One region of the Thalassospira indica genome, then DNA from elsewhere that is predicted to be linked to it. Evidence: riboswitches for the same ligand, from Rfam matches in the RefSeq annotation. Region 1 holds a riboswitch; each other region holds the start of a gene.
The links. A riboswitch is a leader RNA that binds a small molecule or an ion and turns the genes downstream of it on or off. The one in region 1 is predicted to bind cobalamin.
Positions count from the first base shown of each region.

Region 2: linked by a shared signal. The riboswitch ahead of DY252_RS18125 (ABC transporter substrate-binding protein) and the one ahead of DY252_RS03655 (methylmalonyl-CoA mutase family protein) in region 1 are both predicted to bind cobalamin.
Region 3: linked by a shared signal. The riboswitch ahead of cobU (bifunctional adenosylcobinamide kinase/adenosylcobinamide-phosphate guanylyltransferase) and the one ahead of DY252_RS03655 (methylmalonyl-CoA mutase family protein) in region 1 are both predicted to bind cobalamin.

Region 1 covers NZ_CP031555.1:740,854-744,986, forward strand. The annotation lists gene DY252_RS03655 (methylmalonyl-CoA mutase family protein) at 1-1,852, opposite strand, end outside; cobalamin riboswitch at 1,976-2,127, opposite strand; gene DY252_RS03660 (response regulator) at 2,440-2,862, shown strand; gene phhA (phenylalanine 4-monooxygenase) at 2,921-3,820, opposite strand; gene DY252_RS03670 (Lrp/AsnC family transcriptional regulator) at 3,961-4,133, shown strand, end outside.
Region 2 covers NZ_CP031555.1:3,854,409-3,858,541, forward strand. The annotation lists gene DY252_RS18115 (ABC transporter ATP-binding protein) at 1-77, opposite strand, end outside; gene DY252_RS18120 (FecCD family ABC transporter permease) at 74-1,150, opposite strand; gene DY252_RS18125 (ABC transporter substrate-binding protein) at 1,191-2,216, opposite strand; cobalamin riboswitch at 2,443-2,645, opposite strand; gene DY252_RS18130 (OpgD/OpgG family glucan biosynthesis protein) at 2,818-4,133, shown strand, end outside.
Region 3 covers NZ_CP031555.1:181,573-185,705, forward strand. The annotation lists gene cobN (cobaltochelatase subunit CobN) at 1-673, opposite strand, end outside; gene cobW (cobalamin biosynthesis protein CobW) at 773-1,813, opposite strand; gene cobU (bifunctional adenosylcobinamide kinase/adenosylcobinamide-phosphate guanylyltransferase) at 1,848-2,387, opposite strand; cobalamin riboswitch at 2,446-2,636, opposite strand; gene DY252_RS00850 (hypothetical protein) at 2,923-3,561, shown strand; gene DY252_RS00855 (histidine phosphatase family protein) at 3,573-4,133, opposite strand, start outside.

The DNA.
Region 1 (4,133 bases):
CATATTGTTTGTCCGAGCCACAGATAACGGCGATTTTTGCCCCACTCTCAGCAAAGGCGTTGGCAACGCCATCCGCATCGGCAAAGCCGTTATTGCTGATCGCCTCAACGCCGCCAGCTTCAAAGAAGTTGCGCGCAAAACTCGCGCGTGCGGTGTGCTGGGCGACCTTGCCAAGATTGGCCAGGAAGACCTGCGGGAAGGTGCCGGTCTTGGCCTTGTGTGCATCGGAACGCTTGCGAAGCGCCTCGTAACTTTCGGCAAGGCGATGGGCTGGCAAAGCACCGATACGGGTCGAAGCACTGGTGCCATAAAGATCGGTAAACATATGGCCGATGGTGGCCCCGTTGCGTGCGGCCTCAATCATGGAGGCAAGTGTTGTACCGACCGTGCCATCAAACTTGGTCTGGCGGCACTTGGCATCAGCAACGATTGCCTCAAGGTCGGGTGTTTCGCATTCAACCTTGGCTTCGGTGATATTGGGGAATTCCGAAACACCGGTCAGCGGATCACGGCGCGTCGACAGGCGTTTTTCACGTGCGTTCCTGATGGTTTCGATCTCGGTTTTCAGGCTGCCATTGGCAAGCGCGCTCAGAATGCCGCCCGATTTTTCAAGCGACTGGAATTTCGACCAGGCCGTTTTCGCCAGTTCCTTGGTCAGGTTTTCAATGAACCACGAACCGCCCGCCGGATCGATGACCCGGTGCACGTTGCTTTCTTCCTGCAGGATCAGTTGGGTGTTGCGCGCAATGCGGCGTGCAAAGCCATCAGGCAGGCCAATCAAATGGTCATAGGGCAGGCAGGTCACACTGTCTGCCCCGCCAAGACCGGCGGCAAAGCTGGTTACCGTGGTGCGCAGCATATTGACCCACGGATCAACCTTGGTCATCGCCATTTCGGCCGACACCGCATTGATGGTGATTGTCGCATCCTCGGCACCCGATGCCGAAAGGATGCGGCTCCACATCATGCGAAGGGCGCGCAGCTTGGCGATCCCGGCAAAGAAGTCGGTGCCGATGGCGACGTTAAACACCATTGCACCAGCGGCCTGATCAACCGCCATTCCGGTATTGGTCAGGGCGCGAAGATATGTCACCCCGCTTGCCAGAAGGCATGCGAGTTCCTGACCATCGGTGGCACCGGCATTATAGTAAGGGGCCCCATTGACCGAAATCGCGGTCGCCAGCGGGAACAGATCAATCAGCTCAACCGCAACATTGGCTGCGTGATCAACCGCATCCTGTGCCCCGCAGGGCAGGTTGCCGGTCGCAGCCAAGGTGCCAATCGGATCCATGTTAAAGGCCGGTGCTGCTTCGTCGGCACCCTCGGAATTTGCAATATGGGCAGCCAACAGGACAGCTGCCGGAACACCTGCCGCACCGGCATCAAGCCCGATGGTGGCAAGGTTGGTATAAACGTCTTCAAGGGCGGCATCGAGATCCGCCAGACAATGAATGGCGATGCCATCAACACCAACCTCGGCAGAACTGATTTCCCGGCCGTTCCGTGCGGCGGCATCAAGCTTGAGCGTGACCGAGGTCGCGCCATTTTCAAGGTCTTCAAGGATCGCAGCGTTGGTGGCCTTGGGATCGGGATGGGTGTGCAGCTGGCGGATGTCCCAACCGGTGACAGTTTCGCGCGGCTCGACCGTGGCATTCAGAACTTCGTGGATTAACCGGGTCGCATCATCCTGATCGTCGCTGGTATAGATCGGCTGAACGGCAAAACCATCAAGCGTGTTTGTCACAAGTTTCTTTTCGAACGGCGCGCCTTTAAGCGCCTCTTCGGCAAGCTTGCGCCAACTTGCATAATCAGCGGATGGAAATTCTGATGCGAGCTTTAGCGGGTCGGACATGGTTTCTCCCGGCTTGGTTGGCTCCGGCCTGTCTGCGACTCCATATGGGTCGGGGCACGGAACGCTTCCAAATTTTATTCTACTACGGATTCCCAGTACCCGGTACACCCCGCCCGGCCCATTTCGTACCAAGAAAACATCATCGGTATCCTGACTCGCGCAAAAGCCTTGAAAAATGGCTCTGCACTTACAGTTGCGGGGGCAGTTCCGGGCTTGGCCATAACGCCGTAAGGCAGGGCCGCACCGGATTCCCGACCATGTTTTCCGGTCACATTCGCGACATGGCGGTTTATAGCACCTGTCCCTAATTCCGTAAATAGGCATGGAAATACCTATTTAGGCGAATAAGCCCCCTTATAGATCAGGTTTCCGTAACGTTATGTCTTCGCAGACATTGAGTTTTGTTGGCTTGCTTGCTGTGTGTGCGATGCGTGGCCGCGATCATTGCGGCCTTATACTTTCGCGGTAAAAGTGCAAAGCCGGGGTGAAGCCGGAACATTGCGTGGCAGAAATTTGGCGGGTTTAACCAATTTGACATTTTCGTCTGGCAATTTGGGCTTGTCTCAAAACTCGGAGTATCACCATCCATGAACGCGCTCAGCGCTTTGCCGTCGCAATTCTGTCCTGATGGACTGGTTGCGTTCGCCGACGACAGTCCCAGCGCCAAGGCAGCCCTTGAAACAGTGTTGCGTCGGGCAGGATATGACGTGGCCGGTTTTGATTGTGCCGATGATCTGATTGATCAGCTGGACGGGCTTTATCCCCGTGCCATCATCCTTGATATTGAAATGCCGGGTATGAGCGGCTTTGAAGCGTTCTGCGAAATTCGCCGCCGCTATCCCAACAGCCAGAATGTGCCGGTTTTCTTCTTCTCGGCCCATTATGACGCCGACACCCGCGCACAAGCCGATGCGCTTGGGGCGGCCGATTTCATCAGCAAGGACGCCAGCCCGAAAGTGGTGCTTGAGCAACTCAATCGGGTGCTGGGTCATTCCATCAGTGCCTGCTAGCGGTGCTGGGAGACCAGCCCTGCCTTGATCAATCCTGAACGGATCACCACGCCCTGCCTTATGCAGGGCGTTGTTGTCTGTGGGGCCTGTGGGGCTCCTCGCCCAGAGAAATGATGCTGTCTGCGGCCCCGTGCACATGATAAAGCCGATCTGTCGACAAGGTGGTTGCTGGATCAATCGCAGGCTTCTTGGCAAGCCGATCATAGATCGGCGCCAGTGGCACATTCATCGCGTCAAACAACTGATCGTAACTTTCCAGCACGAAATAGGTTTTCTGGAAATCATCAATCGCATAATCCGTGCCCATGACCCGTTCAAGCTCGAACGCCACCCGGTTTGGCGTGGGATCGGTGACCGAATAGATGGTTTCGGTTTGCGATGACAACATGCCCGCCCCATAGGCGCGCAAACCATGCGGGGTCATGATCAGGCCAAACTCGACCATATACCAATACATCCGCGCCAGCTGTTTCAGGCCGCCCTTAGCAATTGCCTCTGGGCCCTTGGCGCCATAGGCCGCCAGATAATCGGCAAAGGTCGGGTCATAGAGCATCGGCACATGACCAAAAAAGTCATGGAAGATGTCGGGTTCGACCAGATAATCCATTTCCTCGGGCTTGCGCAGCCACACGGTGACCGGGAACCGACGATTGGCAAGATGGTCAAAAAACACATCATCAGGCACCAGGCCCGGAACAGCCACAAGATGCCAACCGGTCGCCGCATGAAGCTTCTCGCTGACCCGGCCGAAATGCGGAATCTGATCCGCCGCATCAAGTTTCATCAGATTGCGAATGTAATCCTCGGCAGCATATCCGGGCAAAATGCGCGACTGGCGGTCATAAAGTTTGCGCCATAGCTCGTGCTCGGCTTCGGTATATGTGCTCCAGTCCTGATCGATGGTGTAGTCGTCATTGATGTGGCTGTAATCGCCACGCAGATCGTTTCCCTGATTCATGGCCGTCCTCTTTCGGGTTCTATTGCCGATTTACAAGGATCATTTTACATCAACTCTAATGTCATTTTCTGGCCAATAAGGCGTCCAAATCGGTTATGATGTGTATATTGTGACCTTTTTGGTTTGATTTGGGGTTTAAAATGACTGACGTGACGCTAAGCGCGACCGATATCCGGATACTGCAGGCCCTGCAAAAGGACGCCGCGATCAGCAATGTTCAACTGGCGGAAATGGTCGGCATGTCACCATCGCCCTGTTTGCGTCGGGTCAAACAACTCGAAGCCTCCGGGGTCATCAAACGTCAGGTCGCACT
Region 2 (4,133 bases), 1.6 Mb from region 1:
GTCACCCGAAGCGACACGTCGCTGATGATTTTTTTGAATCCGGCATTCCAGCCGACATTGCGTAATTCAAGGCTCATCGCAATACCCGCCCATGACACAGGATGATCGCAAAGGCCGGTGCACCGATCAGGGCCGTGATCACCCCGATGGGCAGGACCTGACCATCAAGAATGATGCGCGATACAATATCGGCCGCCACAAGGAACACCGCCCCGATCAGGGCAGATGCCGGCAACAGAAAGCCATGCCGTGTCCCGACAAAGAACCGCGCGGCATGGGGAATGACCAACCCGACAAAGCCGATGGACCCGACAATAGTGACCATGACGGCCGTCATCGATGCGGCAATGGCAATCAACACCACATAAACCCGGCGCACCGGCACACCAAGGGATGCCGCCGATTCCACTCCAAAGGTAAAGGCATCGAGCGCCCGCGAATACCAAAGGCAAACCAGCAAGCCAATAACGGCCACCGGGAGTGCAAGATAGACATCGGGCCAACGCACGCCACTTAAATTACCAAGCAACCAGAACATCACCCCGCGTGCCTCGTCCGCCGTGGCGGCCTTGGTCACGATGAATGACGTTAACGCGTTAAAAAGTTGCGATCCCGCGACCCCGGCAAGAATGATCGCACCTGCCCCGCGCCCGGCCGGAATGGCCAAAAGGGCAACAAACCCGAATGCCACCAGCGCGCCGACAAAGGCGCCAAGTGACAGGGAAACCATGCCTGCCCCGAACCCCAGAATGGCAACACTGACCGCACCGGTCGATGCCCCGGCCGAAATCCCCAACAAATAGGGATCCGCCAGACTATTGCGCAAAAGCGCCTGCAACACTGCGCCCGATAGCGCAAGGGACGCGCCGCAGGCCGCCGCCACCATGGCGCGCGATATCCGGTAATTCCAGATGATCCCGGCATCAATCGGATCAACGTCATAGCCCGCCTGCCAAAGATGATTGGCAATGGTCTGAAGCACGGTGCCAAGGGGAATGTGTGTTTCCCCCTTGGCCGCGGCCATCGCGATGACGCCAACAAGCAAAACCAGGGCGCCAAGACTGACACCGGCCCGCACAAGATATGCCCGCCCCGCCAGCGATTGCCGAGGTGGCTGAACCGGCTGCTGCACTGGCGTTGTTTCAAACATTGAATTCTCCGGGCATATCAGGCGCCTTTGGCAGTGCAGGTCAGTTCGAAGCGCTCAGTCTTTCGACCGCTTCGGCAAGTGTTTCAATACCATTGATCAGGCGGATGGTCGGATCCATCGACTGGGCGTCCATCACCACGATATTGCCATTGCGCACCGCCTTCATCTGACTTGCTACCGGATCGGTTTTCAGGAAGTCCATCTTGACCTGCCAGTCATCAGCCGGAAAACGCCGACGTCCCATTTTACCGATCACGATGATATCAGGGTTTGCGCGCGCGATGGTTTCCCAGCCAACTGTTGGCCATTCTTCATTGCTGTCGATGATGTTGCGAACACCAAGTTTACCGGCGATATAGCCCGCGGCGCCGTTTTTACCGGCCACATAGGGATCTCTGTTGATTTCGGGGCTGGAGAACCAGAAGACAGCGGAAACATTGTCATGGCCGCTTGCCGTCACACGCGCCAATGAGCTTTCCTGACGTTCCTTCAGGCTTGCAATCAGCGCGTCGCCGCGATCTTCCACATCAAAGATTTGCGCAAAATCGGAAATCTCGCGATAAATCAGATCCATGGTGAAGCCTTCGTGACGCACCCCGTCACCGCCACCGGCATTGTCCTTGCCCACACAATCAGCAGGTGCTGTGTAGACCGGAATGGACAATTCGTTGAACTGTTCGGTGGTGCCGACGGTGCCCTTGGGCCCGACATGCCACTGATACTGGGTGGCAACCAGTTGCGGCTTTTGCGCGACAACGGTTTCGAACCCCGGATCATTGTCGGCCAGACGCGGCACAGATGCGTTGACGTCCTTGAATTCATCCATCACCGGGCCAAACCAGACACCCGTGCCCTTGACCTTGTCGGCCAGCCCCAGCAAATAAAGAATTTCGGTCGTGCTTTGGCCCAGCGAAACCACGCGTTCCGGGGCCGCATCAAATTGCAACATAGTGCCGCAGTTCTCGATACTCAGCGGATATTCGGTTGCGGACGCAAATGAAACAGATGAAATAAGACCAGCGGCAAACACCCCGACCGCCAGTACACGTTTATCGTGATTGATCACTTTTAGTTCCCTCTTGCTGATGCGCTGATCCGGGACCGTTTTGGATGATCCAGCTCCAACACATCGTCAAATGTTATGTTATAACATAACATCACCTTTGCTGCTGTCAATGGACTGGCAAAAGTGTCAGGAGATGGCGGAAGATGTCGGCCTTAAAGCTTAGAAAACCTGGGCTAAACTGTTGGGCCAAGACACGTACCGACATTCTCCGGGGCACCCCGCCCGGTCCGTCGTCTTCGTGTCGGCAGGTCTCCTGGCTTACGGGTCAACGCATTTTCCCTGGCCTTCCCGGGTTGATCCCAGTGGCATTGGTCAGAAAAATGCTCGCCGCCTACAGTTGCGGGGGCAGCTTCGGTTAATGAGCCCATATTCGGCCCATCTCGAATTCCCTTTATCCGATATTCGGATACCGACACGTCACGGTTAGATTAAACCAAAAACACGGTCAAGGAAATTGGCAGACCACCAGTGGCATTAACGCTGCGCCTCCATGCATAAAAAGCAATTGATACGACCTTGAATTTGCCATGTTTCATCCCGATTACCTCCACACTGCCGGGTATGCTTTCCCGACACCTCAAACCACAGGAATGTGATGAACATGACGACTTCTGTTGAACGCAGACGCTTTTTGAAATCCATCGCGGCAGCCGGTCTTATCCTGCCGGGAATGTCGATCTATCAGCATGCTTTGGCAGATGTCGACGGCCTTGATCTGGGTTCGGCACAGCCGTTTGATTTTGCCGATCTGATTGCACGCGCCAAATCCATGGCCGCATCGGCATATGAAGCACCCATTGCGCCAAACCCGGAAATTGTCGGCAAGATCGATTACGACACCCATGGCAAGCTGCATTACAAACGCGACCATTCGCCGTTTTCCGATGGATCAGGCACCTATCCGCTGACCTTCTTCCATCTGGGTATGTATTTCGCCAAACCGGTGCATATGTACCTTTTGGAAAACGGACAGGCACGCGAAGTGATCTATAAGCCCGATTACTTTGACATGCCTGAAGACAGCATTGCCCGCCAGTTGCCTGCCAATAGCGGCTTTGCCGGTTTCCGCCTGCATGAAAATCAGGCGCGCGATGACTGGAAAACCCAGGACTGGGCGGCGTTTCTTGGCGCATCGTACTTCCGCGCCATTGGCGATGAAGGCCAATATGGCCTGTCGGCGCGCGGCATTGCGGTCAATACGGCGACCTCGGTTCCCGAAGAATTCCCCGATTTCCGTCAATTCTTTATCGAACCGGCCAAAAACCCCGAAGACCCGGTCACGGTCTATGCCCTGCTGGATGGGCCCAGCATCACGGGGGCTTATAAATTCCTGCTTTATCGCGGCGAAGGGGTGACGATGGATGTCGAAAAACATCTGTTTTTGCGCAAAGACATCGAACGGCTTGGCATCGCACCGCTGACCAGCATGTTCTGGTATTCCGAACAGAACAAATCGTTCCGCTTTGACTGGCGCCCGGAAGTGCATGACAGCGACGGGCTGGAGCTTTGGACCGGCGGCGGCGAACGCATCTGGCGACAGCTCAATAACCCGGAAACCATCCGTGCATCGGCGTTTGGCGACAATAACCCGCGTGGCTTTGGTCTGATGCAGCGCGATCGCGATGTGAAGAACTATCTGGATGGTGTGCGTTATCACCGCCGCCCCAGCCTGTGGGTCGAACCGCAGGGGGACTGGAATGACGGTGCGGTGCAGTTGATCGAAATCCCGACCGACGATGAAATCCACGATAACATTGCCGCCTTCTGGGTCCCGAATGGCCCCGCCAAGGCGGGCAATGCGTATCAATTCAAATACCGCCTGTATTGGCAGGCCCATAACCCGTTCCCGGTCAAGGAACTGGCGCGTGCGACCGCAACCCGCATGGGCCGTGGCGGAGAGCCCGGCACCAACCGGCC
Region 3 (4,133 bases), 560 kb from region 1:
TAACATCGAGGTTGGCGGCCTGTACCAGTGAACGATAGAAGACAATCGGCGTAACCGGTTGATTTTCAATCCAGTTAACCCGGATTTCATCAAGGCTTGCCTGCGCCTTGCCGGGCCAATAGCCCCCGGCCTTGACCAGCGGGGCCGCCGGTGACCAGTTCCAATTCACGTTTGAATTTAACTTTTCGTATGTAAGACGAAGTAAATTCTCGGAATTTTGCGGTCCGCCCTCGATCAAGTAGCGCCAGATGTTCTGATATTCGCGCCCCTTAACGGTCGAGAGCGTCAAAAGCTCTGCATCGGGTTGATCATCACCGGGCAACAGAACCAAAGGAATGTCCTTGGCACGTGCAAGCGCAACCAGTTGTTCGATGCCATAATCCCAATAACCGCGCCCGCCCAGAATGCGCACGATGATGAATTTGGCATCGGAAAGTACATCGTCGATATAAAGATCGACCGACATGTTGTGGCCAAGCTGCAGCAAACTTGCCAGACGTAAGGAAGGTGTCGCGTCGCCAAATGCATCGACCAGCCGCGCTTGCGCCCCGGCAAGACAGGCCAGCTCAGACTCGGCCGCAGACAGGATCACCACATCGCCGGGTTGTTGTCCAAGGTCGACGGCCTCACTGCCATCCGTGACCATTCCGGGCTGGGCTGCCAATAGATGCATCGCGGGATCCGTATCCTTGTGAGTTTGGTCTTTAAACAGGCTGAAACCGGATGATTTTTAGCATCCGGTTTCAGGTGAGCTTGGTCAGATTAACTTGGATCAGGCGGCCTTGATGGCGGCCTCGATCGCAGCGCGATCCAGACCATGCAGGCCAATCACCACCAGTTCCGACCGGCGGGTTTCACCATCGGCCCACGGACGGTCGAAATAGCGCTGAAAACGTTCACCAACCCCCTGAACCACATGGCGCATCGGTTTACCCGGCACATCCAGGAACCCCTTGATGCGCAGCACATCGAACTGACGCACGACATCAATCAGGCGCTTTTCAAGGTTGGCCGGATCACTGATCGCATCAAGCGAAACGACAAAACTGTCGAAATCATCATGGTCATGTTCGTGACCATCGTCATGATGGCTTGGACGACTATCAAGGTCATCCTCGGCTGCTGCCCCCAGACCAAGCAGGATGGCATTTTCAACCCGGGAATGTTCGGTCGCGATAATCTTGACCGACGGCTTTTTCAGCTCTGTGCGGATATCGGCTTCGACCTTGCTGCGTTCAGCATCGGTCAGAAGATCCGTCTTGTTCAGAACAACCATGTCGGCACAGTGAAGTTGTTCTTCGAACAGTTCTTCAAGCGGGCTTTCATGATCAAGGTTGTCATCTGCCTCGCGCTGCGCCTGTACCGCATGATGATCATGGGCAAACAGACCATCACGAAGCGCTGCGCCATCAAGGACAGCCACCACACCATCGACGGTTACGCGCGAACGGACTTCCGGCCAGCTAAACGCCTTCACCAAAGGTTTTGGCAGGGCAAGACCAGATGTTTCGATTACGATATGATCAGGCGGTGTATCACGATCAATCAGCCCCTGGATGGTAGGCAGGAAGTCATCAGCCACGGTGCAGCAGATACAACCATTGGCCAGCTCAACAACATCATCCTCTTCGCAGCCTTCGATGCCACAGCCATTGATAATGCCGCGATCAACACCCAGATCGCCGAATTCATTGATGATCAGCGCAATGCGTTTGCCATTGGCATTTTCCAGCATGTTGCGGATCATGGTTGTTTTGCCGGCGCCCAGAAAACCGGTAATGACGGTTGCCGGGATTTTGCCCAATTGTGCCATTTCTGAAATCCTTAAAATTCAATTCTTTATGTTACTATTTGACCTGCATCGGAATGCCGGCCACCACAAGGGTGACTTTGTCTGCAATCTCGGCAATGCGTTGATGCAGGCGTCCGGCGTGATCGCGAAAGGCCCGCGCCATCGCATTTTCCGGCACGATGCCAAAGCCAACCTCGTTTGAGACAAGCAGCACCGGCACATCAAGGGTCGGCACCAGATCGCAAAGAGCTGCGATCTCGGCATCAATGTCGCGGTCTTCAAGCATCAGGTTGGTCAGCCACAAGGTCAGACAATCAACCAGAACCGGCTTGCCACCTGTGACATTACAGGTCTGCAGCGCCGAACAAAGCTCGACCGGTTCCTCGAGTGTCTGCCAAAGATCGCCGCGTGATTGTTTGTGAATATCTATGCGGTTGGCCATTTCGTCATCCCAGGCACGCCCGGTTGCGATATATGTGCCACCGCCCGCCTGATTGATGATGTTTTCGGCAAACCGGCTTTTGCCGGATCGCGCCCCACCAAGGATCAGATGCGTGCCGCCAGAGGGGCCGTCAGGGGGTAAAGTCTGGGTCATCCCGTTTCTTCCTCGCCATGGCCTCCCACCGAGGCCCGATTGCGTCGTCACCACCTAAAGAATAGTGACACCTTCGGCAGGTTTCCTGGCTGCAGGCATGAAAGCGATCCGCCTTCCCGGTTTCCCGGTGGCTGGTCTGGCGCGTTGGCACCGACCCGGATCTCCCAACCCGATACAGTTGCGGGGGCAGCATCGGCCTTGCACCGATTTCCCATCACCGAACGATGCGCCGAACCTAGCAGGTTTGCCAAAAATGCCAAAGGTCATTCTCGGCACTTAACCCTTCCTTACCACCCCACCCTAATCGGAAGGTCAGTATTTGTAAGAATTGTCTGCTTGAGAGGTCATACCATTTCAGCCAACATCAAACCGTTGTGCTGGAACTAGAGACGGAACAATCCGCAATCTGGCGAAAACCCGGGATATAGACACATCACCCGGCTGGCTGCAGGAAATACTGCACCGAAACTCTTGGGGTAATCTGGATTTTTCACGACCAATGGCAATACGTTCTCACCTATCCAAAATCCGACAGATGAACGCGCCAACCTGGACCACATCGTCTCGCAAGGACATGTGGCTGGGATTGCTGGACCGTCTGAACAGTCCTGATCGGTCATTTCAGGATTTTCTTGAACAGCACGCAACCGATGGCGAGATCACTCTGGCACGCCGCGATGTGCGTGACATCTTTGCCGAAGATGCCTCAAAGGGTGTAATCGCAACCATCATCTGGTCCCATGAACGCGGCATTCGCGTCAATGCGCTGTCCTTGCTTGTGCGCGATATGCCGACCCTGGTTACCCTGATGTCGATCTCGGATTTCGGACAGGACGAGTTGAACGAGCTGCTTTCCCAGCCGGGCATTTCTGTTCCGACTGCCAGCAAGATGTTGTCGGCCTGCGGCAAAACTTATTGCGGGATGCCGGCTGCCATCATTGATGACACCATCATCCAGGTAATTGAAAACGCATCCTTTGCCGGTGATTTCCCGAATGTTGCCAAACTGCGCAGTAAATCACGCAGCCGTCCGGTGCCCTATTATCAGGCCTATCTGCGCGATGTTTTCGACATCTGCGAAAAACATGATCTGAACCCGGATATGGTTGACCGCTATCTGGCAGAACATGCCCTTGATGACATGGCATCAGATATCGAACTGGCATCCGCCTGAGGACAGCCGCCTTAGAAGCGCTGATTAACCCCGTTTACGCGCCAGCCCGGCTCTTCGACCCCGTCAATATATTCAAGCGTGGTCAAACCCAGCGTATCAACATGAAATGCCAGTGCTGTTTCAAGGGATAAGCCCAACGCATTCGCCAGAAGGGCGCGCACGGTACCGCCATGCACGATCGCCACAATGTCCTTACCGGCCCAATCGCTGTTTAATTGATCAAAGACCGGCCCGACACGGGCAACCACATCGGCAAAGCTTTCACCCTTTGGGGGGTGTTGGCGGGCAAAGTCGGTCCAGAAACGTGTTGTTTCCCCCTTGGGCAAATCGTTCCAGTTCTGCAATTCCCAATCACCGAAATGCTGTTCGGCAAAGCCGCTTTCAGCCTGCGGCGCTACGTCTTTATCCATGAAGGCCTGAAGACCGCGCGCTGTATCATGCGTGCGGGACAGATGGCTGGTCACCCAGACGGCATCACGTGGAAGTTGCCCCGCAAGGGCCGCAAGGGCCTTTTGATCGGAAAGGTCGGCGGGCATGTCACTTTGGCCATAGACGAGCCGTTTCGGATTTTG